DNA from 3 places in the Danxiaibacter flavus genome. Region 2 is predicted to be linked to each of the others. Evidence: riboswitches for the same ligand, from Rfam matches in the RefSeq annotation. Region 2 holds a riboswitch; each other region holds the start of a gene.
The links. Region 2 has a riboswitch for cobalamin ahead of QTN47_RS18830 (TonB-dependent receptor). Riboswitches for the same ligand answer to the same signal wherever they lie in the genome.
Positions count from the first base shown of each region.

Region 1: linked by a shared signal. The riboswitch ahead of QTN47_RS27020 (TonB-dependent receptor plug domain-containing protein) and the one ahead of QTN47_RS18830 (TonB-dependent receptor) in region 2 are both predicted to bind cobalamin.
Region 3: linked by a shared signal. The riboswitch ahead of QTN47_RS26965 (ribonucleoside-diphosphate reductase small subunit) and the one ahead of QTN47_RS18830 (TonB-dependent receptor) in region 2 are both predicted to bind cobalamin.

Region 1 covers NZ_JAULBC010000014.1:38,755-49,631, reverse strand. The annotation lists gene sucD (succinate--CoA ligase subunit alpha) at 1-649, opposite strand, end outside; gene QTN47_RS27060 (SMP-30/gluconolactonase/LRE family protein) at 871-1,746, shown strand; gene QTN47_RS27055 (cysteine-rich CWC family protein) at 2,081-2,293, opposite strand; gene cobC (alpha-ribazole phosphatase) at 2,401-2,997, opposite strand; gene QTN47_RS27045 (adenosylcobinamide-GDP ribazoletransferase) at 2,982-3,773, opposite strand; gene cobT (nicotinate-nucleotide--dimethylbenzimidazole phosphoribosyltransferase) at 3,776-4,801, opposite strand; gene QTN47_RS27035 (bifunctional adenosylcobinamide kinase/adenosylcobinamide-phosphate guanylyltransferase) at 4,852-5,358, opposite strand; gene QTN47_RS27030 (ABC transporter substrate-binding protein) at 5,468-6,409, opposite strand; gene QTN47_RS27025 (DUF6580 family putative transport protein) at 6,675-7,253, opposite strand; gene QTN47_RS27020 (TonB-dependent receptor plug domain-containing protein) at 7,273-9,204, opposite strand; cobalamin riboswitch at 9,345-9,549, opposite strand; gene QTN47_RS27015 (APC family permease) at 9,840-10,877, shown strand, end outside.
Region 2 covers NZ_JAULBC010000006.1:412,417-423,293, forward strand. The annotation lists gene QTN47_RS18820 (vanadium-dependent haloperoxidase) at 1-551, shown strand, start outside; gene QTN47_RS18825 (FlgD immunoglobulin-like domain containing protein) at 751-1,206, shown strand; gene QTN47_RS18830 (TonB-dependent receptor) at 1,260-3,644, opposite strand; cobalamin riboswitch at 4,080-4,284, opposite strand; gene QTN47_RS18835 (hypothetical protein) at 4,914-7,103, shown strand; gene QTN47_RS18840 (hypothetical protein) at 7,342-9,687, shown strand; gene QTN47_RS18845 (sialidase/neuraminidase family protein) at 9,803-10,877, shown strand, end outside.
Region 3 covers NZ_JAULBC010000014.1:22,656-32,785, reverse strand. The annotation lists gene QTN47_RS26985 (translocation/assembly module TamB domain-containing protein) at 1-2,975, shown strand, start outside; gene tamL (translocation and assembly module lipoprotein TamL) at 2,981-5,317, shown strand; gene QTN47_RS26975 (hypothetical protein) at 6,116-6,703, opposite strand; gene QTN47_RS26970 (hypothetical protein) at 6,893-7,105, shown strand; cobalamin riboswitch at 7,274-7,403, shown strand; gene QTN47_RS26965 (ribonucleoside-diphosphate reductase small subunit) at 7,532-8,500, shown strand; gene QTN47_RS26960 (ribonucleoside-diphosphate reductase subunit alpha) at 8,806-10,130, shown strand, end outside.

The DNA.
Region 1 (10,877 bases), on a different contig from region 2:
CAGCTTCCATGCTACCACCAATTTCGCCGATCATGATGATGCCGTCAGTTTCAGGGTCGTCCATCAATAATTTTACGGCTTCAACCGTAGGTGTTCCGATGATCGGATCACCACCGATACCGATCGCAGTGCTGATGCCAAGACCTGCTTTTACAGTCTGATCAGCAGCTTCATAGGTTAACGTACCTGATTTGGAAACGATACCTATGCGGCCTGGTTTGAAGATAAAGCCGGGCATGATACCCACTTTAGCTTCGCCGGCAGTAATAACGCCAGGGCAGTTTGGCCCGATAAGGCGCGTGTTTTTGCCTTGCAGGTAATTTTTAACCTTTACCATGTCCTGTGTAGGAATACCTTCAGTGATACAAACCACCAATGCAATACCTGCGTCAGCAGCTTCCATAATTGAGTCAGCAGCAAAAGCCGGCGGCACAAAAATGATGCTTACGTTAGCGCCTGTTTGGTTAACAGCTTGCTCAACGGTATTAAATACAGGCCTGTCCAAATGGGTTGATCCACCTTTACCAGGGGTAACACCACCCACTACATTGGTGCCGTATTCTATCATTTGAGTAGCATGAAATGTTCCTTCCGTTCCGGTGAAACCCTGAACTATGATCTTTGAATCTTTATTCACTAATACAGACATGGAAATTGTTTTTTAGTAAAAAGTCTGGCAAAAATAGGGCGTAAACAGCAATTTGTGATTACTAAAATGGTAATCACCGATTTTTAATTGTGATATTGGCAAAAAACAGCCGTAATTAACTAAGATCAAAGTATATTGACTGATAATTATTAACGATAATACAATAACCGGCTAACAGGCCGGGCTTGTTGACAACATCTCTAATCTTGCTTGATTAAATTATGGAATTAACTGCGTCATTGATATTAGATGCCAGGGCAGAGCTGGCCGAAGGTCCGATCTGGAATTACAGGGAAAATAAATTGTATTGGGTGGATATTGATGGAAGGAAGCTACATATTTATGATCCCGAAACGAAAGAAGACAGGGCGTTAGAGACAACTGAAAAAATCGGGACCGTTGTACCTATGGAAAACGGCGATGTACTGGTAGCCCTGCAGAGCGGCATTCACCAGATGAATACAACAACGGGCGAGTTGGTATTTATGACTAACCCGCTGCCAGATCCGGAGATCCGCTTTAACGACGGAAAATGTGATCCTTCGGGAAGATTTTGGGTCGGTTCCATGCACTTAAAGCAAATAAAAGGTAAAGCTTCGTTGTACAGAATGGACGCAGATGATGTAGTGCATCAAATGTTGGATAATGTAACAATATCCAACGGTATTGCATGGAGTGCGGACAAAAAGACAATGTACTATGTAGATACTCCTACAAAAAAAGTAGATGCGTTTGATTACGATGATGCCGCCGGCAACATCAGCAACCGGCGGACGGTAATCCATGTTCCCGAAGGAAGTGGTTCTCCTGATGGTATGACCATTGACGAAGAAGGCATGTTATGGACAGCCTTGTGGGGAGACTTTTCTGTAGCCCGATGGAATCCGCTGACAGGCGAATTATTAGGAAAAGTTACTGTGCCGGTTCCTCAGGTATCTGCCTGTGCTTTTGGTGGAAAAGATCTTTCAACATTGTACATAACAACTGCGCGGGAAAACATGAGCAAAGAGGATTTGGAAAAATATCCTTTGAGTGGAAGTTTGTTTGCTGTTGATTTGAAGGTAAAAGGAGTGAAGGCGAATTTTTATAAGGGATAGTTTTGCCACAAAGGCACAAAGACAAAAAGGGGCACTAAGATGCGGAAGAAGTGAATAGTGAATGGTCAATGGTGAAAGGGGGGAGCAGTGCTTTGTTTTGGAAATTTCATAACGGTGGCAGGAAGAAGTAAATGGTCAATGGTGAAAATGGCGGGAAGAGGTCGTTGCAAACCTCTGTGTAACTCCGTGTCTTCTCCTGTATTTCTCCGTGTAACCATTACGCATAATTTCACGGAGAAATACTTAGAAGTGAATAGTGAATCAACAATAGTAAGGTGTTGAACATTCCTTCGCTCCGATAAACGTATAACGTATAACTTTCAACGTACAACTCCTAAGACATATACTTCTCCTTAAACAACACATACTTATTCTTCAATTCTTTCAGGCAATTTGCGCAGAGGCAATCGCTGTAGCGTTCTGCGATAAACTTCTTTTCTTCCGCAGTAAAAGTAAAGCTGCTGCACTGGCAATTGGCTACATCCCCCACCTTGCATTCAAATGGTTGCTTACAACGTGGGCAGGTTTTATGTTCATGCACAGGCATAGACGTGTTGTTTATTCAGATGTACAAATTTATGCTTTAAAAAAAAGATCGTTCTCCGAACAACTTCAGGAAAGCATAGTAACCAGAAGTTCAATTCAATCGGCATTCTATTTAGGCTTATGAGTTTCCACTTCCGGCGGGATAATATTATGAACGATATTGTAAGCGTATTGACTATTCTCCATTGTGATTTTTACAACGCAGCCGTAGTGTAAAGAAAACTTATTGAATGATTCTTTTAGCGGCGTGCTGGTGATATGAGACAAGATGCTTCGTATTACGCCACCATGTGTAACGATAGCTGCCGGAGCATTTTGTATCAGCTGATCAAAAAGAAGACTGCAACGCTCATGCAGTTGCACATAATTTTCTCCGTTAGGAATACAGACGTTGACAAAGTCTTCCATCCATGGTTGTATTTCTGCTTTGTCTATATCATCCCATTTTTTTAATTCCCAATCCCCGCAGTTAATTTCCTTTAGAGCGTCATGGTATTGTATAAGCGCTTGTGGAAATAGTAACTCGGCTAGTTTGCGGCAACGTTGCAATGGGCTGCAATGTACCTGCTGTATGCTTGCAGGCAGATAAGCCTTTATCAACGAAGCTTCGGTATGGAATGAGTCCGTTACATCAATGTCCGCCTGGCCGTAACAAATGCCTCTGGCTACATCAGGAGTGGTATGGCGTATTAAATAAATTTCCATAGTACAATAATGCCGGTATAAAAAGCAATTTCACAAACTTGTTGGGTAGCGCCGGCGCAATCGCCGGTTTGTCCCCCAATCCATTTGTAAAAATAGTTACCTAAGTATAGTCTTGCAATAATAACCAATACCAACGGCAAGAGGTAAACCGGAGGAAGAAAGCAAAAAGGGAGCAGCCCGCCAGCAAATGCAATGCACAACTCTAACGTATTAAGTTTTCTGTCAGCAACCGGTTTGGATTTGCTTTGATCGGTATCGGTTACATAACTATATTGCTGTAACAGCGTAACAGCCGCCAACCTGCTGCTGCTATGTGCGGCGACGATGATCAAAAGAAATACGGTCAATGATTGATGCGACGCCAGTGTCTCCAGCAAAATAAATTTACTGCTGAGTATTGCAATCAATCCGATAACGCCGTATGTGCCAAGACGGCTATCTTTCATGATCGTTAATATTTTTTCTTTTGTCCAGCCTCCACCAAACGCATCACAAACATCAGCAAAACCATCTTCATGAAAAGCTCCTGTAGTGAGAATGCTTACGATCATTGTAAACAGAAGGGAAAGCTGTAAAGGAAAAAAGAACTGAAAAAGATAAAATGCCAGCGCATTAATGCCACCAACAAGTAGGCCGATCCATGGAAAGTAACGCGACGATTTTTGCAGCATGTTTTGCCCGTGGCCAATATTACGTGGTACAGGTATGCGTGTAAAAAACATCAGTGCTGTGAAGAAAATATCACGTTCACTTTTGAGTCTTTGCAGTATCGGCATGGTTATTCTTCCTTATTACTTACAGACGCGCTTTCAAAGCTGGCCATTTGATTTAAAAAATTAACAGCAGACTGTATAAGCGGCATTGCGAGAGCAGCGCCTGTGCCTTCTCCCAGTCGCATGCCCAGTTGTAGCAGCGGTTTGGCCTCCATATGTTCCAGCATGGCTGCGTGTGCCTGTTCATTGCTTTGGTGCGCAAAAATGCAATACTGCAGAATACCTGGAGATAACTGTTGAGCAATTAATAACGCCGCTGTGGTAATAAAACCATCCACTACTATGATCATATTGTTTTCGGCTGCGGCTACAAACGCGCCCACCATCATAGCTATTTCAAATCCGCCAACAGTTGCCAGTAATTGTATGGGAGCATTTGCAAGTGTTTGCAACTGACGTAGGTCGAACACTTTTTTCAGCGTTTCAATTTTTGTTTGCAGTTGTTCGTCATTTACGCCGGTACCTCTGCCTGCACAAAACCCGATCGGTTTGCCCATCACAGCACTCATGAGCAACGCCGCCGAGGAAGTGTTGCCGATGCCCATCTCTCCAAATCCAATACAATTGCAATCATTGTTAAGCATTCTTGCGACAATCAGTTTGCCTATGCTGATGGCCTCTTCACATTGAGCAATAGTCATGGCTGGTTGCTCTAAGTAATTGGCAGTTCCTTTCGCAATTTTGCCGTGTATAATGGGGAGTCGTGGCTCGAAGTCAAAGTTCACGCCTGCATCAACAACAGAAAGATGTAAGCCGTGCTGTTTGCAAAATACATTGATGGCAGCACCGCCTGCTACAAAATTCAATACCATTTGCGCCGTTACAGCTTGTGGATATGGATTGACGAGACCCGTGGCAGCAATACCGTGGTCTCCTGCAAACACTATAATAGATGGGTTTTTGATAACCGGTGATACCGTGTTTTGAATTAATCCAACTTGTAGCGCGATGTCTTCTAACTGCCCGAGTGAACCAGGCGGTTTCGTTTTATGATCGATTATGTGTTGTAGTGCCTGTTTAATATTGATCATTTCTCTTGTTATTTAGATCAGATTGCAGAAGTGTATTGGCATTTATCTGTTCAGCCCTTGATGGAAACCGGAATGCCGGAAACCATGAAAACAACCTTGCTTGCTTTGGCTGCAATATATTGATTGGCCCAGCCTTGTAAATCGACAAACTTTCTGCCGGTCTCTGTATCCGCGTGTAAACCCATGCCAAGTTCATTGCTTACAATTAGAAATGTGCCCGGATGCTTAGCCAGTTCATCTATTTCTTTCTTCAGTGCCTCGAGACTTGCTTGAACATCCTGCTTGTACAGAAAGAAGAAATTGGTGAGCCATAATGTGACACAGTCTACCACCGCAATGCGTTCACTTATGGGCAGCCTGCTCACATACAATGGCTCTTCAAATGTGGTCCATCTTTCATCGCGATCTTCCTTATGCCTGGCTACCCTTTGTTTGAATTCGTCATCGGTTACATTGGATGTGGCAATATAAATTGGGCTGTCAGACAAAGCCAGTGCTTCATTTTGTGCGTATCTACTTTTTCCGCTGCGGGCACCGCCGGTAATAAAACAGATCATAGTGTATTTTTTTTCTGGGTGCTGTAACAAACACTTAAACGTTTGTGTAGTTTTTTATCGCGTGTGTTGACGCTTTGTATGCGAAATGTTAACGTGGAAGCCTTTATGTTCATACGTCCGCGTGGGCATGCTGTTTATTGAGTTGCACAAATTTATGCTCCAATGATTCCGGAGCTTGAAACAGCTTTGGGTGAAACATACTGGAGAGTACTTCGATTCCATCCACAAGCGTAGATGCGCTTGGTTGGGTAAACAAATCGAAATCGGCAATGTATACCAGGTTGTTTTTTACAGCTTGCAAATGTTGCCATTCTTTCCTGTCAGTAAGCAAATGCATTTCCTCCAACGTACGTTCAACGGTAAATCCGCATGGGGCAATTATTAAAACTTCAGGATCGTACTTTACAATTTTATCCCACTGTGTTACGATAGAGTCTCCTGCAGGGTTGCTAAGCATATCTATACCACCGGCCTGGGCAATCTGGTAAGGAATCCAGTGTCCGCAATTGTAAACAGGTTCAATCCATTCTATCAGCATCACACGTTTTAAAGGCATTTTATGCTGACGCAAAGTATCAAGAATATTGTCAGTTCTTTTCTGAAGTTTTGTAAGGTAAGTGTATGCAGCTTCTTCCTGGCCCAATGCCGATGCAATGGTAATGGCGCTTTGATATACATCATCCAGTGTCTGTGGCGTTATTGGAATTATTGCCGGTTGCTTCTCAAGTTTTGCAACTGCAGCTGCCGTGCAGGCAGTATCAATCTGACATACTTCACAAACATCCTGTGTGAAAATTATATCCGGCTGAATTTGTTTGAGCAAATCCTCATCTACAAAATAAAGGCTTTTTCCCTGCGACTTGCTTGCGGAAAAAATGCGATCTATCTCAATACTTGAATAGTTGTTGCCTTCAAGTAAATATCTGACAACCCTGTGTTTTTCTTTTAATGCCTTTGATGGACATTCAAATGTTACACCGTGCAGCAAGTGCTGCAGGCCCATATCATAGATCATTTGTGTAACCGCGGGGAGAAAGGAACAGGCAACCATGGGAGTGATAAGTTTTACGTTGAGGAAAAGCTTAAAGCTTAAAGCTCAAAGCTCAAAGCCCAAAGCCCAAAGCTTAAGCCAAAGCTCAAAGCCTAAAGCTTAAAACTGGTAATGTTTCTAAAAAGATTGGATTTCTGCATCTAAAGATCTAAATAATTCCTGCGAAGCAATAAACAACTTCGCAGGAATTCATTTGCATATTTACTCATTCACACATTTGCACATCCGCACATTTGCACATCCGCACATTCACTCATTCGCACATTTATCTTGCTTCGGGTGCAGTAACTCTATTCTTTAATAATTCAAAACTGCCAAACATAATTCCACTATAAATAATGGTGGAAGAGAGAAATCTTAATTCGTAAGGAATTGCAGTGACAAGACGTAGTTGATAGGTTGTCATGATGTTTGCAAAGCCGTTTTGAGATAGCGCCGCGCCCAAATCAGAGACCAGCCAGTGAATTAACACGGTTACCAGTGTTGCTGTTAAGATACTCTGGATGTTTACGTCTTTGATGAGAAGTTTGCCAGCGATAGTCATTAATGCAAAAGATCCGTACACCCAGTACCAGCCACCATACAACAAACCTGTTCTGAATTCGGAAAATACAGTAAATGATAAAACAAGGTCACTAATAAATAATGCTAATAAAGGAAACGCAAATGGCTTTATGTTGCCCTTAAAATAGGCGCCACCAAACAGGGCCATTGCGCCAAGTGGTGAATACATAACCAGTGGGCTTAACTCCTTTGTCATGTTTGTGGATAAACGTAATACAGCCACAAAACAAATGATCAGTAATAGTAACGTTGTGCGGGGATTGAATTTTGGAATTGACATATAATGACTATTTAGGAATTTAAAAAGTTACAGTTAATCCAGCCTGTACACTTGCCGGTTGAGTGCTATATCCCAATACTTCAACATAATCCGTATTGGTAATGTTTTTAAAATCAGCAAAAACCTTAACGTGTTTGTTGAATTTATATTCACCATATGCACTCCACAAAGTGTAGGCCTCCAAGTTAACCAATGTAGATGGATAAGTGCTAAAATCCAAATCCTTTCTTGCGCCAAAGGTTTGTATATTCATGCTTAAAAACAGTTTTTTAGACGCGCGGTAATTCAATGCCATGCTGTAAGTATCTTCTGGTACACGCAATAATGTAGATGAACTGGAATCCTTGCCGTTCAGTTGTGTATTTAATTTACCTTTCGTGTGTGCATACTGTAATACTAACTGTAGATTTTCTGTGAAGTTGATGGTTGGTTCAATTTCTACACCCCAGTTATGCTGTTCATCCTGGTTTACATATCTGTTTGTGAATGCAATTACATTATTTACGTCACGCTTATAAATAACACCCCTGATGTTGAACTTTTGTTCAGGTTGAAAATACTGCACTCCACCTTCGTAGGTAACCGCAGATTCAGCCTTTAAAGAGCTGTTGCCATACATTGGTGCGTATAATTGGTACAGTGTAGGTGTTTTAAACGCGCTGGATATGTTGGCAAAAATTTTCACTTCTTTGTTCAGGAAAACGAAAGGATTAAAGTTGTAAGTCCACTTGGTGCCGTAAATAGAATTGTTATTATACCTGGCGCCAGCCTCGGCGTGAAATACCTTACCGGTGTACAGAAGAGATGCGTATGCATTAAACTGGTGTTGCATGGCGCTGTCCTTACTTATTTTGCTAACGTCCTGCCCCCAGCTTCCAATGTACGTATTGGATTGAGATGTATTCGATGTTCTGTAATCAACTCCCGAAACCAGTTGTAAACCTTTAGCCAGCTCAGTAGAGTAAACAATTTCCGCAAACTGGTCTGTTCCTTTATAGCCACCGGAATAGTATTGGTCGCTATATGGTGGCACATAACCTGAATCGTTGAGGTAGTCTCTTTTGATAGTATTGTAACTATAGTTTAGTGTAAACCTGCTTTTGCCGAAGGTTAATTCACTGCGCACACCCGTTTGCAGACTTTTGCTTTTGTAGGTATAGTCCCGGTCATCTGTGTAAGCCCCCGCATCCAGTTTACCATTGTAGGTGTTGTAGCGCAGGAACGGAGTTATTTTCCAATGATCATTTACTTTAAAACCAAGATTGGCCAATACACCATGCTGTTTATAACCATCCTTGTCAAATGTTCCGGTGCCGTTTGGGTCTTTGGCTTCGCTAATGCCTTTTGTATCGTAGTAAGTGTAGGCGACATTGTAGTCAAGCGTTTTCGTGCTTCCATTAACCCCTGCGTTGCCTTTGAATGTATTAAAGCTACCGTAGCTCGCGGTCGCAAAAGCGCCCACTTCTTTATTGCCTTTTCTTTTGGTGATAATATTGATAACGCCTGCAATGGCATCTGCCCCATATAAAGTAGATTGACTGCCTTTCAATATTTCCACACGTTCAATATTTTCAATGGGTATTGTGCGGATGTCAAAATTGCTGCTGAGGCCTGACGGATCGTATAGCGGGATGCCATCTATTAATATCAATGTATAATCACTCTTAGCGCCACGCATGTAGATGCTTTTGTCTTTGCCCGGATTGCTTGTAGCGCCATTTACAACGATGCCTGTTTGCTCATTCAGTACTTGTGCAATATCCTTTCCTGCACTGCGTTCAAGTTGTTCGTGAGAAATAACAGTGAGTACTTTGCCTGTCTCGCTTAATTTTTTAGGACTTTTGGTTGCGGTTACAACAACTTCGTCAAGGGCGTTAGTGGCAGAGTCCTTTTGTGCCCATAACGTTAGTGTTGTCATGAGTGCTGTAACTGAAAGTGCAATTTTTTTCATGCTCATTCTTCTGTTTGTATTTTGTTCTGAAATGCTTAATGAAGAATGAACTTTCGAATAATGAAAGAGTAGAAAAGCAGCAACGAGTTATTATTAAAACTTTCGTAGCTGCATCTCCGGCTTTTCTCCCGAAAGCTCAGTGATCTTGTTTGAATCAGGCAGGTCTTCTGGCTCGCTTACATCTGAACACCTTCCCGTTAAAATACAGTGGTATGAAGATCCAGATATTGAGTAAGGATGCCTTGCATCCTGCTCGTTAAGCTTACAGCTACGGGGATAGCGCCGGATTTACACCGGACTTCCCTTTTAATGGCGCGTGCGCCAACCAAATCCGCGGCAAAAGTAAGGGAAATGTGCGAATTAGTAGATGTGCGGACGAGTAAATGTGTGAATGAACAGAGTAAATATCCATAAACCTCGTATAGGCGCAGGCGTGGACTTTTGCCCGCGGCTATTTAATATTCACTTATTCAAACATCTATGCTTTCCTAGTTCGCGCATGGACCCATGCTCCCATTCATCCATCTTCACATCTGCCCATTCGCGCATCTACGCATCTGCCTATTTGCCCATTCGCACATTCGCCCATTCGCACATTTGCACATTTTCGCTACATTTAAGGCTATTTTTTATTTATGAGTTCCAAACAGAAACTAACGCTTTTTGATTTGACCATGGTTGTGGTGGGGCTGGTTATCGGGATGGGAATTTTCAGAACGGCCGCTACATCCGCACAATATGCCCTTAACCCGGTAATATATTTTAGTGCATGGATAGCGGGTGGACTTATCGCTTTATGTGGTGCACTGACTTACGCTGAAATAGGCAGCCGCTACCCGGTGACCGGTGGCTATTACCGCATATTTTCCCATGCTTATCATCCATCTATCGCGTTTTCTGTAAACTGTATCATACTCATCTCAAACGCAGCTTCTCTTGGCGCTGTAGCGTTGATCGGCTCCGGTTATATAAGCCAGGTAATTTTTAATGAACCCGCAACAGATCTTACAAAAGCACTGATTGCCACTTCTGCCGTTGTGGTATTTTACGGTGTTAATTTGCTGGGTTTGCGAATGAGTGCTAAAACGCAGAATGTTCTGATGATCATAAAGATTGGTATGATCGTAATGCTTATAGCTGCACTGTTTATGCCCGAGATCCATCAGCCTGTAACCGAAAGTAATGCGGTTTCGGATGTTTCGTTTCCTTCCTGGATCCACTCATTTGGGGCAAGCCTTATTGCCGTTTCATTCACATATGGAGGCTATCAGCAAACGATCAATTTTGGTAGTGATGTGCAAAACGCTTCCAGAAATATTCCGCGGGGCATCTTCATGGGAATCGCCATAATTATAGGATTATATCTTCTCGTAAATCTTTCTTATTTTAAGGTGATTGGTTTTACGCAATTGCAAAGCCAAAAAGAAATTGCCTCAATTGTTGCAGCAAAAATGTTTGGTCAATCGGGCGGATCTGCGTTTTCGGCCTTGCTGTTTTTATCTGTACTGGCTTATGTAAATGTGTTGTTGATGAGTAACCCGCGTGTAATGTTTGCTATGAGTGAAGATGGTGTGCTGCCTGCAATTTTTCAACAAAAGTCGAAAAAGAAAGACGTACTGGTAATCTCTCTTTCTACATTTGCGGCCATATGTATTATTATCGTATTTCTTGCT
Region 2 (10,877 bases):
AAGATATGGCCGGTCATTGGGACGATTCGCCAAATGGAAAATATGTTACAGCCTTCGGTCACTGGGCTTCAATCTTATCGCAAATGATTACAAAACTTGATCTGTCTTTGATAAGATCGGCGGCTATTTATGCAGGAATGTCGATAGCTATGAATGATGCTTCTATTTCTTGTTGGAAAGCCAAATACACCTATAATCGGATTCGCCCCGTAAGCTATATTCGGCTTTATTTGGGAAGCCCTGACTGGACCTCATTTATAACAACGCCTGCACATCCGGAATATCCTGCAGCTCACTCAACGCTCTCTTACGCTGCAGCGACAGTGTTAACGCATTACCTGGGTAATGTGCCATTTACCGATCACACGTACGATAATGTCGGGCTTGCTCCCCGTTCTTATACAAGCTTTATAGCAGCTGCAACTGAAGCCGGAAATTCACGATTTTATGGTGGCATACACTTTTTACCTTCTATTAAAGCAGGGGCAATCTGCGGCACCGCTGTTAGTAAAAATGTGTTGGTGGCTCTGGCTTTAAGGAATGATGATTGATAGAGGTCTTTGCGGAGCTGTAGTTTATGTTGGAAGAATATCAGGACTCACATATAACATATCCCGTGCGGCCAAAACTAAAAGGAAACGCCGTTGCTTGATGGGACATTTCTGCTGAAGATTCGGGCTGGCAATTCTGTTGTAACGAAAAAAAATGATGGCTCTAAAGTATTTTTTAATCATAACTAAAACCAATAAAATGAAAAAACAACAATTAAAGAAAGTGTTACAGTTTATTATCCTTGCGATAACCTTTTTCACTTTGGCAGATTCTGTAAATGCTCAAAAGAAATGTCATAACGGTAAATGTCCGATCGGTTATGCATGCGCACCATCCGGGTATTGTGTTCGGTATTGTTCTCATTGTCAGCCGTTTCTTATCGAATCTGCCGATGAAGTCGTTTCTGCCGAAAGTTCTCAATTCGCAGTAATCAGATTTCAAATGGATGAAGCGAAAGCTGGTTCCGTTAAAATATATGATATAGCAGGACGGTTGGTCAGGACGCTTCTTACTGAAAGTGTGCAACAAGGTGTACATCAGTTTTTATGGAATGCAAAGGATGAAAACGGGAGCCCGGTAGCTACAGGGATTTATATTATACAATTGAATGAAGGAAATAAAATGCAAACAAGAAAATTGTTTGTTGTCAGCTGACCGGATTTAAAGAATGCTCATTAAAATAATTGTGGGAAGGCAATTCTCAAATGTTATTTGCTTTTTTTGAGATGTACTAAATTAATTCCAATACTCAGCCTGAAATTAATTGGTTCACCCGGCGTATATCGCCATTCCTTGATAGCGGAGTTAAAATAACCCATTGCGGCATAGTCGGTATTGGTGAGGTTGTATACATTTAAACAGATGTTGAATCTATTAATGCTATAGCTTAATGCTGCATCAAACAAATTGTAAACAGGTAAATAATTGACAGGATCGCCGGAGGCCCAACCTGGATCTACAGCGCTTCGTTTACCCATATGCTGGTATCCAATTGCAAATGACAGGCCTCCTGATTTGTGATGTAGCACAATGTATTTTAGCCACAGGTTAGCATAGTGATCTGGAGTGCCGAAAATTCTTAAGCCAACAAGGCCGCTGCTATCTTTGGTAATTCTTGCATCTGTGTATGCATAGTTTCCTGCGATAGTTAGCGAATGTGTAATATTTCCGTTTATATCAACTTCAATTCCTTTGCTTGTTACCTGTCCGGTTTGAATATTAAAACCAGGATGGGCCGGATCTGCTGATAAGGTGTTATTCTTTGTGATCTGAAAAACGGAAAAATTTATATTCAATTTTTTGTCAAAAAAATATGCCTTCATTCCAGCTTCTATATCGCTGCCGGTAAGTGGCCTTAAGGGGGTATGATTATACACGGGAGCAATCTCCGGCGCGAAACTCTGATCATACATTGCATATATTGAAATGTCTTTTGTAAATAACCAGGTTAATCCCATGCGAGGCGTAACTACATTATAGATATTGTTTTTTTGATAATCGGGAACGGAAGTTCCGGTGTCATAAAAAGTTGCATGTGTAAAATGGCCGGCCAGGGTAATCACTAATTTTTCTGCAATTTTTATATGATCCTGCAGATAAATGGTGACATTGTTGAATCTTACTTTCTGATAGAACGTGTCAGAGAATTGCGTATTTCTCAAAGAGTCAACAGGCAGATAATATTGCGGCCTGGGGATGTATAATCCGAACTTTTTTTGTCCATAAGTATCTTTAATCTGATCATCTGTGCCGGCGCTGTAACAATCAATCCCCAACAAAAGCTTGTGTTCAATCTTTGCAGTTGTTTTAAATTTACCGTCAAAAAAAAACTGTGCTACTTTAGAAAAGTTTCGCCATTCCTCATGATTGACATACCTATATAATGTATCATTTGTCACTTGTAAAGATGGATCCGTTTGTAACCAATGAAAAATATATGAGCCGTCGATATAAGCAAGTTGGGCATTCAACTGCCAGTTATCATTGAAGATGTGTTTAAAATGGATACGGAAGTAATTATCACTGGGTGCTACCTTGTCAGTACTGGCATCTGCTACTGCAAAATTCCTTGGGAGCATGAGCATTTTGCCATCAATGGAAGGGAGGTCGGTATTGTTTCCCTTTGTTTCGGCTTTCATTAAATTGTATTCGGCAGTAAAAGATATTTTTTTAGTAAGGTCATATTTTACGGCAGCACATACAAAATACCTTGATGCTGTCCCGAATTGAAATGATCTGTTTTGACGGTGAACGCCTGCATTAAAGCGATATGAAAATTTTGACGATTTTGAAAACGTGCCACCAATATCTGCAGTAAGCCGAATCATATTGTAGCTTCCGAACCCCACATTTATATTAGATATGGATTCTTTCGACGGTTGTTTAGTTACTATGTTCACAATGCCCCCTGGTTCGGCTTCGCTCATCATAAAGCCGGCGGGTCCTTTTATGAGTTCGATTTTTTCCAACATAGCTGCGTCTTCCTGCTGGTTCCACCAAAAATTGCCGACGCCATTGCGAACTACATTATAGGTTGCGTCAGTTCCACGAATTATTAATGAATAATCATTTAATCCACCATTGATTTTTTCAACGCCGCTGACATTGCGTGTTGCTTCTGTTGTGGATAACAAGCCCTGATCTGCCATCGTTTGATGAGTAACTACCGCAATGTTTTGTGGTATCTCATTAAGTGGCAAATTCAGCCGCAATGATTCCGAAGGTTTTATTTCAACATGTTTCGAATCGAGATTTGCAACAACCGTTATTTTTTTTAGTTCCGCATATGTTTGATCAAGTTGTACGGTAATAAAAGTTGTTTCATTTTGTTTTATATGTACATTGATTGTACTATCAACATACCCTAGTAATGAGAAGCGAAGAATACAATTCCCGGGGCTTAATTTTTTGATCTCAAAATTTCCCTGATCATCAGTAATATCCCCTTTGCCGGAATTTTCTATCCGGACACTTACAAAAGCAGCTGGCATTCCATCTGAAGTTGAAACAGTACCGCGAATGGTCCCATTATTTTCATTGGAGAAAACATAAGAGGGCAGGAGTAGAAGAAAAGGGATTAGAAAAAGTTTCATACTTGCATTTTATACTTAAGTCGGTTAACTTGATTTTTAACTCTGGCGACTATATAAGAATGATAAAATGGTAAGTTGATAGGCTTGCAGCAATTTCAAGTCGTTTGGTAAAGCTAGAGAAATTCCTCCTCATTGTCAATAGAATCGGATGCCTGATGGCGCGGTTGCCAAATGCTCTGAGAGGTGTATGCTTAATCTTCTACATCCCCCAAAGATTAAAAACCTGATCCGTCACGGATACAATATGGATAAAAACACAATCTCAAAATGTAGACAGGTGTAACGCTATCAAATTCGCATCCATGGGGGATGGCACAAGCCCAATAACATTGAGTTTTGTATGTTACAAAGGCTGAGAATAGCCGGAATACGACAAATGCAGAAACTAAGAAAGCTACAAGTTTGCATCTCCGTCTTTTCACCCGATAGCCCAGCGATTGTGTGTGGTGTTTGGCAGGTCTTCTGGCTAGCTTACATATGAACATCTTCCCGTTTAAATATAGTGGTATGAAGATCCTGATGTTGAACAAGGATGAATTGCATCTTGATCGTAAAGCTTACAGCTACAGGGATAGCGCCGGATTTACACCGGACTTCCCTTTTAACGGCGCATTCGCCAGCGAAATCCGCGGCATAAATAACGGATAATTAAAAAGGGGGAATTGAAAATTCACAATGAATTTTCACGGCCAGGAATCCATCATTTTCAATTTTCACTTGTCAATTTTTCAATTATCTTCCTCTTCTTTCCCTATATTTAAGGTTATTCTTTATTTATGAGTTCCAAACAGAAACTAACGCTTTTTGACTTGACCATGGTTGTGATTGGGCTGTGTATTGGAATGGGAAGCAGGCGTTTGAGCAAATAGGAGAATGTGCGGATGTGCAAATGAGTAAATGTGCAAATGGTAAATGTGCAAATGAGTAAATGTGCAAATGAGTAAATGTGCAAATGGATAAACAGGTAAGATGTGGCAGTTATAAACGTGCGATCTTTCCTGGAATTAGGAAGATAAAAAATACGGGTGGTGAGTTACGCATGGCTATGCAGAGCTCGCCTTTAAACACCCTCAATACAATGACAATAGCCAAAACGCAACTAAAATTTATACACTAATGAAAACTTGCCATCTCTATTCCCAATTATTCATTGTGCTTCTTACATTGTTTTTTACGGAGATGATTAATGCCCAAAGCGTAGATTTTAGCAATGCCGGGATTCTGGCTTCCGCAAATATCAAATCGCCTGTTCGGGAAACAATCATAAAAATGTTGCAGGAAGAAGTGGCAAAAAGAACTTCAATCAGCCCCCAACGGTTTGCATCGTCCGGGAAAAATCAGGTTATCGCGCTGGCAGTTATGCAGGATGAAAGAGTAGACGGGCTATCGGTACCAAAACGTAATGGTAAGAACCTTCCGGAAACAAAAGCTGAAGGCTACCGGATTGTTGTTGACAGCCAAACGGGGAAACAAATTTTGTGGCTGATCGGGGCTGACGACCGCGGCGTATTATTCGCTGTCGGCGATTTTTTGCGAAAAGCCAACCTGGAGAAAAACAAAATCTTGTTCAATAAAAAAGACGAGATTGCTACAGCTCCGCTGCAGGTCATCCGTGGTCACCAACTGGGGTACCGTGCCACCAACAATTCCACCGATGCCTGGAGTGTTGCCCAATACGAACAGTACATCCGTGATCTGATTGTTTTTGGTACCAACGCGGTTGAAATGATTCCCGCAGAGAAAGAAAAAAGGAATTCACTCATGCAGCTTGCTCCGGATGAAATGAATATTGAGGTTAGCAAAATTTGCCAAAAATATAGCATTGACTATTGGGTGTGGACTCCGGCTGGCTGCGATATGAAAGATCAGGTTGCGCGGACAAAAGATCTGGATACCAAAGAAGACTTTTATAAAAAATGTCCGAAACTCGACGACGTTTTTTTTCCGGGAGGCGACCCCGGCGATAATCATCCGCGCGAAGTATTGCCCTATTTAAAAGAGCTTCACGAGCGGCTTATCAAATACCACCCCAATGCCGGAATCTGGATTTCACTGCAAGGATTCAGCGAGGAACAAATTGACTATTTCTACGCCTACTTGCGCCAAAATAATCCCGATTGGCTGAAAGGCGTTGTGTCAGGCCCAAGCAGCCCGCCAATTGCCGAAACCCGGTTCAGGCTTCCTTCCAAATACAAACACCGCCTGTATCCGGACATTACGCACAATGTCCGTTGCGATTACCCGGTCAAAAACTGGGATCAGGCTTATATGCTCACCTATGGGCGCGAAGGTATCTGTCCTATGCCCAACTACTACGCTACAATCCATGCTAAATATACCCCTTATTCTGATGGGTTTATATCCTATTCAGATGGTTGCCACGACGATGTAAACAAAGTAACCTGGAGCATGCGCGGCTGGGACATAAACCTGGAGCCACAAACCATTATGGAAGACTATTGCCGCTATTTCTTTGGGCCGAAACTGGCCGAAAGCGCAGCCAATGGTATTATGGCTTTGGAAATGAACTGGAACGGCCCCGTCAAGAAAAACGGCGGCATTGAAACAGCCTTTGATCACTGGAAAAAGCTGGAAAAAGAAAACCCTCAATTAGCCGGAAACTGGCGCTGGCAAACGCTGATGGTTCGCTCTTATTACGATACATATCAAAGAAGGCGAAAGTTCTATGAGCAAGACCTTGAAAATAAAGCCAATGCAATTCTTGCCACCGCCCCCGAAATTGGTTCCGGAAAAGCCACGCAACAAGCGCTGGACGTATTGAAAAAAGCTGATACTGAACCAGTGTGCCAGGATATTCACGCCAAAATCGTAAACTATCTGGACGATCTATTCAAGTCGTGCGGCTACCAAAGCGATGTCAAAAAATACCAGGCATCCAACTCCCAGCGAAGTTGCATTCTCACCTTCCTCGATTATCCGTTGAACAACCGCTGGTGGCTCGAAGATGAATTTAAGAAAGTTGATACCATGCGATCGGAACAAGAAAAGCTGGCGAGGTTAAATATTATCCGCACCTGGGAAAATCCCGGGAACGGAAGTTTTTACGACAATATCTCTAACATTGAAACCAGCCCTCACTGTACTACCATATCGGATGACGCCACCGACGTGGCTTGGTGGGACGGCGGGATGTCACGAAAAAGGTTATCGTCGCAACTTTACCAGCAAAATCCAGAACTGAATTATGAAGACCTTGACCCAAACGGCCGTTACCGGATTCGCGTTTCAGGCCGTGGCGATGCTCTTCTGCGTGTTGACGGCGAACGCCTGGACCCGATTGTTTATGATAAAGAAATTGGAGGGTTCAAAGAGTTCGTGGTTCCAATGGCCCTGGTTGGAGATGGCAAAATTCACGTATCATTCGACCGGCCTGAAGAATCAAAAATCCGTTGGAGCCAGCAATCCCACGTTTCGGATGTCTGGTTGCTAAAACAATAAAAGAATGATGAGTGAATGGTATTTTCTTAATAGGTCATGCAAACGCGAAGCAAGTCCAAAATTAGGTACTTCGTACCCGTCCGAATGTGCATTAGGCGCGGGCGGGCTTCGTAAATCGTACTTGATAAATCTTGATGATCTTAAAGAAACGCCATTGAATGATGGGTGCGAAAAGCTCGTCACTCAGCACTAATAAATACTAGTCCCCCCGCCATATATAAATGAAAAAATGAACAGTATGAGACTTTCTCTTAAAATCTTCGCGCTTGCCGCCCTAATCTTTGGATTCGCATCATGCAGCAACAATGCTAGCAAAAAGCTTGATTTATCGCATGCAGTCATCCTCATTTCGCCCAAAATAAAAGCCCCGCTTAACGCATCTGCCAGGGCTATTTTGATCGAAGAAATTGGGAAACGCACCAATCTTCAGCTAAAAACCGCTGAAGGCTGGGACGGCAAAACCATTATTGCCTGCGCACTCTCTGACGATGAGACGCTATACGGCGAGACTGTTTTGAAACGTACGGGTGATACGCTTCCCGAAACAAAAAAAGAAGGGTTCCGTTTGGTGCATACCAATGCCAACGGAAAAGATGTGCTTTGGATTATTGGTGCCGACCCCCGCGGGGTTTTATACGGGATCGGGAAACTTCTCCGTATAGCCGACATGGCCGATAAAAGCATCAGCATTCCTACCGCGACCGACATCTCCTCTTCGCCTGAATATGCCATTCGTGCTCATCAGTTTGGGTATCGCCAAACGGCTAACTCGTGGGATTCGTGGACCATTGCCCAATTTGACCAGCATTTTCGCGAGCAGATGCTCTTCGGAGCAAACGGTATTGAAGGCATTCCTTTTCAGGACACACGTCCCGACCCGCTCATGAAATATCCCCGCGACTCGATGAATGTTGTTTTTAGCAAAATCTGCGAAAAATACGACCTCGACTATTGGGTATGGGCTGCTGTTGAAGCCGATTTGAAAGACAAAAAACAGCGCCAGGCTATTCTTGATCAATATGAAGCATTCTTTAAAGCTTGCCCGCGTTTCGATGACGTGTTTTATCCCGGCGGCGATCCTGGCGACAACCACCCGGCCGATGTATTGCCTTTCCTGGAAGAGATGACAACCATCATGCATAAATACCACCCGAATGCCGGTATGTGGATTTCCCTCCAGGGATTTGATAAAGACAAAGTGGATTATTTCTTCAACTACATCAATGAAAAAAATCCGGATTGGCTGAGGGGTATCATCAATGGCCCAAGTAGTCCCCCAATCAAAGAAGAGCGCGAACGCATGCCCAAGAAGTACAAACTTCGCAACTATCCCGACGTAACCCACACCGTACGTTGCCAGTTCCCTGTAAAGAAATGGGACCAGGCATTTGCCCTGACCGAAGGCCGCGAAGTTACCAACCCGCAGCCGCTCTATTATGCAAGTATCCACAACCACGATGCTCCCTACACCGATGGATTTGGCACCTATTCTGACGGTTGCCACGACGATATCAACAAAGTGATTTGGAGCCAAATGGCATGGGACACGAAGCAGGATGTTAAAAACGTAGTGAAAGAATATTGTAATTTCTTCTTCTCTTCGAAAGTTGCCAACGATGCTGCTGACGGAATTATTGCTTTGGAACAAAATTGGGTTGGGCCGATTGCCGGAAATGCAGCCATCGGGAAAACATTAGCACACTGGAAAAAACTTGAAGCAGAGAACCCACGCCTGGATAGCGTTAATTGGCGTTGGCAACAATTGGTGATGCGTGCATACTACGATGCATACGACCAGCAACGCCAGGCATACGAACATAAACTGGAAATGGAATCGAATGACATTCTGGCCAAAGCAAAAACAATCGGCGCCGACAAAGCCGTGGACGAAGCGTTAACTCATCTTCAATTAGCCGAGAAAGAGCCTGCTGCGCAGGACTTGAAGACAAAAACGCTGTTTTACATCGATGCATTGAATAAATCATGCGGACTGCAAACCAGTGTAAAAATGTACCAGGCTGCAGGTTATGAAAGAGCTTGTTTCCGCGATTTTATCGACTACCCGCTGAATAACCGCTGGTGGCTCGAAGATGAATTCAGGAAAATAAAAGAAATAAAGAGCGAGGAGGAAAAAGCAGCCCGCCTTGATGTCATCCGCAACTATGAGACTCCCGGCGAAGGCTCTTTCTACGACAACATTTCGAGCGCTGACGCCAAACACGTCACTTCTGAAACAGACGATGCCATCGATTATTTGTGGGATAATGACGGATGGAGCCGCAAACGCCTGTCAACACAGCTTTTCCAATTCAACCCGGAATTGCAGTATACTGAGCTTGACCCCAATACCAATTACCTGATTCGGGTTGCTGGTTTTGGAGAGGCCCTTTTGCGCGCCAATGGCCAGCTTTTAAAACCGACCAAATATGAAAAAGGATTCGAGCAATTCAAGGAATTTCCTCTTCCCAAAGATTTGATCAAAGACGGCAAGTTGAAAATTACGTTTGATAAGCCAACTACAGAAGAGCATATTAACTGGAGACAAAAGTCCAGGGTAACCGATGTTTGGGTTCTTAAACAATAAATCATTCAAAAACAGCAGCTAGTTTCCCGGCTGCTGTTTTTTGTCAACAATACCTTCAAAGACAACTTACCCTTTCTCTAAATTAAACCGCTGAATTTCTTTAAAGCTGCTCAACATGAAAAAAACAAATCCGCATACACTTCATCTGCTTCGCATGCTTGCCCTGGCTTTTGTGCTTCTAGGAAACGTTGCAAACGCATATGGCAGAATTTTTTTTCAGTCCGACACCGTGATACAGGTTGCCGGAAATGAACCAAAAAAGCTAAACCTTGAGAAGCCGGATGGAGAACTGCCTCCGCTGCCAGAGGTACAGAACATTGAACTGCTCCGTACAACCCGAGATGCGGCAGAGCTGGCGGATGGGGATGGCTGGACTTACGCGCACCATATGGACCTGGCCGAATGGAGAGGAAGGATGTATGCCGCCTGGAATATGACTGTGAAGGATGAAGACGTTCCTCCCTCGAAAGTTGTTTACGCGACTTCGCAAAACGGGGTTGACTGGAGCAAGCCGGCAGACTTCTTTCCACGCAACCTGGCCTGGCCTGGCCGGTTCTACTTTTACCATACAAAAAACGACCGGATGCTGGCTTTCTGCGCGGCCAATGTTAGTGCTGGCAATGTCAGCGAGTCCCAAAAAAAAGTATTGCTTGTTCGTGAAATTAAGTCCGATCACAAGTTAGGAGAGGTTTTCACGCTAATCACTCCATCCGATAAAATGCCCCCTTATTTTGAAAAATCGACCGATCAGGGTTTCATTGAAGCTTGTCGTGAGGCTGTCAACAACAACATGTTGCTCGAACAGCAGGATTATGGGATGTTACTTGGCGACCGAAAAATGGAATGGCACGAGAAAACTCCTCCTCTCAAAGGATGGAAATTTGGCAAAGCATTTTGTTTTTACGAACGGCCGGACCACCAATGGGTTGGGATCTCAAAGATGGGCTTTGTAACCACCTCCGGCGATGGCGGCAAAACCTGGACCGAACCCGTGCTACCGCCCACATTGATCGCCGGATCGGCTAAAGTTTGGGGACAACGCACCCGCGACGGTCAGTATCTGCTAAACTATAACCCCGACCCAAAACGGGCAAAACGATTTCCGCTGGTGGTTGTAAGCGGCAGCGATGGCGTTCATTTTAAAGACACGAGGGTAGTACATGGCGAATATCCCCCACGTCGCTATCCCG
Region 3 (10,130 bases), on a different contig from region 2:
CTTTTGTGGAATCTTCGATTGATGATCCCAATATCCGGTATGCGTTGAGGGCGCGTGCAAATCTTGCATCTAAGTTTCCGACGAATCTTAGAGTCAGATTGGATCTTGATACACTGAATCTTCAAGCCCTTCATCTTTCTTCAGATTCACTTCAGTTTCATACCAAACTATTTGCGGATATGCCATCTGCGAATCCGGATAGTTTGATCGGATTAATCAGCATTGCAGAAACCATCATTTTACAGGATTCAAACAGGTTTGCGATAGACACAGTAAAAGTATTGGCGGCCCACGGCGGCGACACACAATCAATTGCACTTACTTCGTCTTTTGCTGAGGTTAACTGGAAAGGGAAGTACAAACTTACAGAGACGGCGACAGCATTGCAGCACACTATAAATAAGTACTACAGGTTAAAAGGTTTTAAGGATACGGCGTTTACAGAACAGGATTGGCAGATGCATGTGTTTATTAAGCCATCATCGCCGACAATCTTACAATTTGTTCCTGAATTACGGGCTTCTGATACAATCGGAGCAATGGTACAATATAAAAGTAAAGAAGACGACTTGCAGGTGAACATGCATGCGCCAAAAATAAAATATGGAGAACAAACAATAGATAAACTGACCTTGACGGCCCAAACATCAGAAAAGAATATTGCTTATGCACTTAAAATAGCGGACGCGGGAACAAAAGGCTTCCGGCTGAATCAAACTGCGATATATGGTAACATAGATACTGCTGCCATAACAACATCAGTGCTGTTAAAGGACAAGAAGGCGAAGGACAGGTATCATATCATGACCAAACTTCAGCAAATTGACAGTGCAATTAAAATAACTTTTGTTCCGGACAGTCTTATGCTGAATTACGAAGCATGGAATATGCCGGCTGATAACTACTTTCAATATGATTCATCAGGTATTATAATAAATGACTTCAACCTGAATAAAGGTAATCAGGCAATAAAGCTTAACAGTACTGCACACACGCCAAACGCACCTATAGATGTTGCTTTTGAAAATTTCAGAATCAAAACGCTTACTGAATTTGCAGATCAGGATTCGCTGTTCATGGATGGGGTTATTGATGGTAAAGCTGTTGTAAAAGATGTAACGAAGAACCCGGTATTTACTGCAGATATGTTGTTTAAAGACATCAGCTACAAAACCGACACCGTTGGTAATATTGCCCTTAAAGTGAACAACGAAACATCCAATGTATATAATGCCGATGTTAAGATTGATGGTCATGGAAATGACATAACACTAAACGGAAATTATTATACGGGTGAAGGAAAAATGGATCTGAAATTAAACCTGAACAATGTTAACCTGGCAACCATAAAGAACTTTTCCGCAGGAAGCCTGAGAGATGCGGGGGGCAGCCTGAAAGGTAATATTGACATTGCTGGAACTACCAAGGAGCCGGTTGTAAATGGCAATCTCCGTTTTGTTGATGCATTTGTTACTCCAACAATGCTGGGTGAAAGGTTCAAGTTGGCAAATGAAAACATTACCATACAGGAAAAAGCGATAACGTTTAACAAGTTTACATTAACCGATTCTGCCGGAAGCAAGGCTATACTTGACGGTACTATCAGCACAAAAGATTATGTAAACTACCAATTCGGATTGACACTGAAGGCAGATGAGTTTAGTGTGGTAAGCTCAACCCAGGCGGATAATAAATTGTTTTACGGCAAACTGAATATTGATGCGGATATAAAAGTGAACGGGGATTTAAGGACTCCTGCCATACAGGCCGGCCTGAAGGTAAACAAATCGACCAACTTCACATTTGTTTTGCCCAGTGAAGACCCAGAATTGGAAGAGAGAAAAGGTATTGTCCGGTTTGTGGATATGGATGCACCTAAAGATACCGTTACCACTGCACGGCAGTTCCAGCAGCCAAGATTTCAGGCGCTTGCAGATCTTGATCTTTCAGCGAATGTAGAAACTGATAGTGCAGCACAATTCATACTGGTTATTGATGAAAGAAACGGTGACGCTTTAAAGATCAGGGGTAAAGCAGACCTCTCCGGCGGGGTTGATGAAAGCGGCAGGCTTACATTAACAGGTAACTATGAGTTGGTGCAGGGAAGCTACCAGTTAACACTGAGCATTTTAAAAAGAAAATTTGATATACAGCGCGGAAGCGTAATAACCTGGACGGGAGATCCCACCTCGGCGAATGTGGACATTACTGCGGCTTATAGCATAAAAACTGCACCTATAGATCTTGTTGAACAACAACTGGCAGGTAAATCCGAATCAGAAACAAATAAGTACAAAGAAAAAATTCCTGTAACGGTATTGTTGAAAATGAAAGGAGAGTTACTAAAACCAGTTATCACTTTTGATATTACCATACCGCAGGAGCAACAATCTCAGTGGAGCGACGTAGAGGCAAAACTTGATCAGCTCAGGGCAAATGAAGCAGAGATGAACAAGCAGGTGTTTGCATTGCTGCTGTTGGGTCGCTTTATGCAGGAAGATCCGATGGCTTCAAATGCCGGTGGTACTGCTGAGGGCATGGCACGTGAAAGCGTTAGCCGTATACTGACCGATCAACTAAATCAACTGGCGGGTACTTTGATTAAGGGAGTAGATGTAAACTTCGGCATAAACTCAGGAGATACTTATTATACGGGCCAGCGCGAGACATCTACCGATTTCAGCGTTGGTGTTTCCAAATCCCTGCTGAATGACCGGTTGAAGGTTAGCGTTGGCAGTGATTTTATGCTCGAAAAGCCGGCTAACAGCGCCCAGGCAAATTCAAACATAGCTGGTGATGTGGCTGTTGACTATCAGCTCTCAAAAGATGGTCGCTATAAAGTGCGCGGCTACAGAAAGAACAAATATGACGCCGTAGTGGAAGGACAGGTAATAGAAACCGGGTTGACATTTATACTCACATTGGACTACGATAAATTCAGAGAATTGTTTACAAAGGCTAAGAAAAATGATTAACAGGAATGGGGTATAACAATAACATAAGATTCATAGAAGCATTCCGGACAATTGGTAGGTTAAGCTTGTTGTTCACTCTTGCTGCTTGTATTTACTCTTGCAGTGTAACTAAAAGTATTCCGCCGAACGACGCATTATACACCGGATCTGATGTTAAATTAAAAAGCATTAAGGATAGCTCCAACGTAAAAAATAAAGGTTTGCAAAGTGAACTGGAAGCCCTGGTGCGGCCTGCCCCTAACAAATCATTTCTAGGTGTTCGCTTTAAGCTGATGATTTTTAATATGGTGGATACACCAAAAGCGAATAAGGGCTTTAAGTACTGGTTGAAATACAAAGTAGGAGAACCTCCTGTTTTGGCCAGCAGCGTTAACCTGGAAAAGAACAGGCAAATAATGCAAAACAGATTGGAGAACAACGGCTACTTCCATTCAGAGGTAACCGCTGACAGTGTGATTAAGAACAAAAAAATGCATGCAACTTATGTGGCCATGCTTACCAAACAGTATAAGATAAAGAATACATACTTTCCCACGGACTCCGGATTTATGTATAATGTTATGCGAACTACATCGCGCAGAACTTTACTTAAGCCAGGCCGGGCTTACAGTCTTGATCTTGTTAAAGGCGAACGTGAGCGAATCGACAAGCGTCTTAAAGAAAAAGGCTTCTTCTTTTTTAATGCAACGGATATAATAGTAAATGTTGACTCGACCATTGGAGACAATATGGTGAACATGTATATCCGCATTAAGCGGAGTGCGCGCATTAAATCACTTTTCCCTTACAGGATCAACAATGTAATTGTATATGCGGACTACAGCATCAATCGCGATTCATCCGTTGTGCTTGATTCAACTAAGAAATTCCAGGGATATTATATTATTGATCCGGAAAAGAAATTCAATCCGAAAATATTTCCGCAGACGCTCATTTTTAAACCGGGTGATCTCTATAGCAGCAGAGCACATGGTATGGCGCTAAACAGATTGGTAAGTTTGGGGGTATACAAATTTGTCAAGGCGCAATTTGTGGAAGATGATACCGCACACAGACCGATGTTAAATGCCTATTATTATTTGACGCCAACGGCAAAGAAATCGATCCGGTTGGAAGCTTCAGGCTTAACCAAGTCTAATAATTCTAACGGTGCCGACTTTACGTTAAGCTGGAGACACAGAAACTTTTTGAAGGGCGCAGAACTGTTTACAATGAGTGCTTACGCCGGTTTCGAAAGGCAATATACCGGTGTACAACGTGTACACAATAACCGCGTGGGTTTGACGGCCAACCTGCTTATTCCGAGAATTATAGCTCCAATAAGATTCAAAACCAATTCAGATTTTGTACCGCAGACATCCATAACTGCCGGGTACGAATTGTATATGCGTTCCGCCCAGTACACGTTGAGTAGTGCCAATGGTAGTTTTGGATATATATGGAAAGAGAATATAAAAACTGAACATAATCTTAAGGTACTTTCAGTAAATTTTGTAAGACCAACCAATATTACCGATTCTTTCAGAAAGGAAATAGACACAAACATTACGCTGGCAAGAGCAGTGGAGCGTCAGTTTATTATCGGGCCCATCTATAACTATAACTTTAACACACAACTACAGCCAAACAGAAGGAAGAACAATTACTATTTTAATGGAAACCTGGATTTGTCATCTAATTTGCTTGGGCTTATAACCGGAGCAAGCGAAAAAGAAGGTAAGCAAAAAGAACTATTTGGCACACCTTTCTCTCAATACATAAGAGCTGAAGTTGACTTCAGGCATTACTTACGGCTAAGCAAGGACAACATGTTTGTCTCGCGCTTCTTTGCCGGTGTTGGTTATGCATACGGTAATACATTGTTGATGCCGTTTACCAAAGCATTCTTCTCAGGTGGTCCGAACAGCATCCGTGCATTCCGAGCCCGGACAATTGGCCCGGGTACTTACTATGGAGGCAACCCGGTTGATTCGGCTTTTCTTGCAGATCAGCCAGGTGATATCAGGCTTGAATTGAATGCCGAGTTGCGCTTTAAAATCGTATCCATTTTGCGAGGTGCAGTTTTTGCCGATGCTGGTAACGTTTGGTTGAATCGGGATGATCCCTACAGGCCGGGTGGAAAGTTCTCCAGCGATTTTATTCGACAAATGGCTGTCGGTACTGGTCTCGGTATAAGGGCCGATATTAAATTCTTTGTAATAAGATTAGATGTTGCATTCCCCATACGGAAACCCTATGAGCCGGGTGGCCCCAAATGGGTGTTTGATCAAATTGACTTCGGAAACCCCGACTGGCGCAAGCATAATATTGTTTGGAACATAGCTATCGGCTATCCTTTCTAGCTATGAGCTATGAGCTATTAGCTATCAGCTTTCAGCTGCTGTTCAATTTTGAAGCGGTTGAGGATTGGTAAGAATGTCTGATGTTTTGATTTCTGATTTTCGCATTCACAGCTATTGCTCCTCGTATCAACGAGAAAATCGAACAACAAAGGTGTTTAAAGAAGACCAAGGCCTTAGAAATTTAAGAGAGCCAAGCTAAACATAGCAAAGGGATGAGCTTGTTTACAATTCCGGCAACAGAAGGAGGATTGTAATGGATGTCTTTTAAAAACTGTAGGTAGACGTTGCTACACAAAGTGAAGGAGGACTGCATTTTGGAGAGGCGTGGGGCGGTCCCCACAGTATTGTGGGGATGTTTGCCTTGAATTTTCTTTGATTACTTTCTTTTTTTCAAGAAAAAGAAAGTAATAAGCTAAAAAAATGAAAAAGCCTAATTCGTGAAGCGTCTAACTCGCTAATTTGTTGTTGGTAGGCTTAAGCACGTTGCTACGCTCCATACCAACGGCAGTCAAATGGATATTTGATCAAATTGACTTCGGAAACCCCGACTGGCGCAAGCATAATATTGTCTGGAACATAGCATTGGCTATCCGTTCTGGCTGTCAGCGATCAGCTTTCAGCTGCTGTTCAATTTTGACGATGTTATGTTTGTTTGACGGTTGCAAATGTGAGGAACTTTTGAAGCGGTTATGATTTAGTTACGATGTTGCACTTGATGAAATCAGACATCAGAGATCAGAGATCAGAGATCAGACATCATCCATCGCATTTCTCCGTTTGCTATTCACCATTCACTCCTCACAATTCCCGTATCTTAATCACCACTTCATGAGGAGCTTTTTCATCCCCTCCGAAATAAGGATATAAATAGTAATGCCGGTACTTCCCTCCATTACAAAAACGATGAATTTCTGTACAGGAATCGTTCACCTGAAACTTATAGATGTTGGTATCACAAATTATTGAACAAGAAATAATACTACCGATTGATGCTGTTGTCATCTCCTTCGACAAGATCTGCCCGTTATAATGCACAAAAGCGAAAAGCCTTAGCGAATCATCACTCCATCGCCAGCCAATTCTGGCACTGTTGATAAGATGTGCACTGTCGCAATCGGAAAAGCCATAAAGCTTGTTGATATCATATTGATTCAGCGGATCGAGTGTTTTGTAGATGCAGGAACTATCAAATATGACTTCGAACTTCAGGCTGGAAGCGTCGGTTGTACGATAATAATTTTGAAGACTGAACTGTTCGTTAACCGGTATCACGTATGTTGTAAAAGTATCTACACTATGATCACCTACATAGCTGTATTCTTTTGTACATTTTGTAGAAAATACAAGAAGAATAAAAAAACATCCTGATACACAAAGCCGCTTCACGTTATGTTATTTACAGGGGAGAACTGACGCATGTGAAAAGAAAAATAAATTGTAGATGTCAGGCTTACTCACTTAGCGTACCGTTCCATACAAACTACAAAAAACATTGTGCCATAAAAACAAAGTTTACACTTCTATTTATGAACTCGAGGGCATTATTATTGTACAAGATTATATAAACATGTTACCATGGAAAATTCACAACATCAGCACAGGCTCAATTTCGCACAAAGAAATTGGCTTTTACTATGTGTTATAGTTGCAATAGTTAGTTCCGTTGTAACTTATTTTATTCAATCCGGAAAAAAATACTCCGGTAATATTACAAACGGGGGCTCCATTAACACCTCCGCTCCGGCAAACGATTCAGCAGGTATTCCTCCGGATTCATTAAGTCATTGAATTAAATGTATGAAAATGTGTAACAAATAATTCACGCAGTCGCGTGCATAATCTCTATTGCCTGAAAGTCTTGCGCCGCAAGGCTTTTCTCGTTTCACACAAATTGTTGAAATCGTTTTTACACAGCCTGTTAACAAGTTAATTATTGCTTCTTTTTTTTCTGTTCTAAAATTGCACTGTCGTTAGGGTTTTCGCAACTGCGGAATTAAAGGGGAACCGGGTGTAAATCCCGGACTGTGGCGCAACTGTAATTACCAACGGTATAAGTCAGAAAATCTGCCTTAATGATTGTTTTTTTGACGCGCTTACGCTCTATAAGCCAGGTCAGAGTTTCGGGAAAAGTTTTGTTCTGTAACTTATCACAGTTCAATATCCTCGTCTCCTCTATCGCCGGCTTATTGCATCATTCATTTAAAATCCGGCAAAATGCAACAAACAGAATTACTATTACAAGAGAACAAAGAACGCTTTGTGTTGCTCCCCATTAAGTATCCTGCAATATGGGAAATGTATAAAAAACATGAAGCTAGTTTCTGGACGGCAGAAGAGATAGACTTGTCGCAGGATTTAAAAGATTGGGATAGCATGAACGAAGGTGAACAGCATTTCATAAAACACATTCTTGCCTTTTTTGCAGCAAGTGATGGTATTGTAAATGAAAACCTGGCTGTGAACTTCATGAGTGAAGTACAGATCCCTGAAGCACGTTGTTTTTACGGTTTTCAGATCATGATGGAAAATATTCATTCTGAAACATATGCTTTATTGATCGATACTTATATCAAAGATGCAACTGAAAAAGCAAGATTGTTCAACGCTATAGAAACGGTGCCCTGCGTTAAACAAAAAGCAGAGTGGGCGTTGCGTTGGATCAGCAACGGCACATTTGCTGAAAGACTGGTTGCCTTTGCTGCAGTTGAAGGTATTTTTTTCAGTGGAAGTTTCTGCTCCATATTCTGGTTGAAAAAGCGCGGATTGATGCCGGGCTTAAGCTTCAGCAATGAATTGATCTCAAGAGATGAAGGATTGCATTGCGAGTTTGCATGTTTACTGTACAGCATGTTGCAAAACAGGCTAACACAGGAGCAGGTGTTTAACATAGTAGCGGACGCCGTTAGCATCGAAAAACAATTTATCACAGAAGCTTTGCCTGTTAAGCTAATAGGTATGAATGCCGATCTGATGAAACAATATATCGAGTTTGTTGCGGACAGATGGCTGGTTGCGTTGGGATACGATAAAATGTTCAATGCCACGAATCCGTTTGATTTTATGGAGATGATCTCCCTCCAGGGCAAAACAAACTTCTTTGAAAAACGCGTTGGCGATTATCAAAAAGCCGGCGTTACCTCAAACAAAGCAGAAGAAGTGTTTTCAACAGATGAAGACTTTTAGTAATGGAAAATTGAAAATGAGATTGCCAAGTACGATTTACGAAGTACGAAGTACTCAGGTGCAAAATGCTTCAGAATGGGAAGTGTTTTAATTGTTGGTTTTTCGTTATCCCGAATACTAAAGGTTTATAAACTGAAACAATTTTCTTCAATTTAGTTGTGAGAGTCAGGATGTTTTTGTTCTGTTCAGAAGATGATAACTAGGTACTTCGTACTTCGTAAATCGTACTTCGATCGGGCATTTTCAATTGTCCCCGCCTGAATGACTTCAGTCGGGCAGGAATTATCAATTTTCAATTAACATATATGTACGTAGTAAAAAGAGACGGAAGAAGAGAATCGGTAAAGTTTGATAAGATTACCGCAAGGGTGGAAAAACTGTGCTATAGCCTTAACAGCAAATTTGTCGACCCTGTTAAAGTTGCGATGAAAGTGATTGAAGGATTATATGATGGCGTAACTACTACAGAACTAGACAACCTTGCTGCTGAAACGGCTGCTTCAATGAGCACCATACACCCTGATTACAGTTTGCTTGCTTCTCGCGTAGCGGTAAGCAACCTGCACAAGAATACTGTAAAATCATTTTCTGCAACTGTTGAACAGTTGTACAACTATGTAGAACCCAAAACTGGTTTGCGTAGTTCGCTTATTGAAGATGAGGTTTACGAAGTAGTCTGCAAACACGCAGATCTGCTGGATTCAACAATCATCTACGATCGCGACTTTGCCTTCGATTACTTTGGCTTCAAAACATTAGAACGTTCTTATCTTTTAAAGCTTAACGGTAAAGTGGTAGAGCGTCCGCAGCACATGTACATGCGTGTGGCCGTTGGAATTCATTTGGACAATATTGAAGAAGTTATCAAGACTTATCACCTGTTATCTGAACGTTGGTTTACGCATGCAACACCAACATTGTTCAATGCGGGTACGCCAAAACCACAAATGTCATCATGCTTCCTGCTAACAATGAAGGATGATAGCATTGATGGTATTTACGATACATTGAAACAAACAGCAAAGATCTCCCAGTCAGCCGGTGGAATTGGACTAAGCATTCACAATATCAGAGCTACGGGATCTTACATCAGCGGAACCAATGGTACAAGTAACGGTATCATCCCTATGTTGCGGGTATTTAATGATACAGCACGTTATGTAGATCAGGGTGGTGGAAAACGTAAAGGAGCATTTGCTGTATATCTTGAGCCATGGCACGCAGATATCTTTGAATTCCTTGACCTGAGAAAGAATCATGGTAAAGAAGAAATGCGCGCAAGAGACCTGTTCTATGCACTGTGGATCTCTGATCTGTTTATGCAACGTGTAGAAGCGAATGAAGAGTGGAGCTTGTTCTGTCCGCATGAAGCACCGGGATTAACAGACAGCTGGGGTGAGAAATTTGATGAGCTGTATGTGCGCTATGAAAAAGAAGGTAAGGCGAGAAAAACTGTAAAAGCGCAGGATCTGTGGTTTGCCATTCTTGATGCACAGATAGAAACAGGAACTCCTTATATGTTGTATAAAGATGCTTGTAACAGAAAAAGCAATCAGCAGCATTTAGGAACTATCCGCAATTCAAACCTGTGTACTGAGATTGTTGAGTATTGCGCACCTGATGAAGTGGC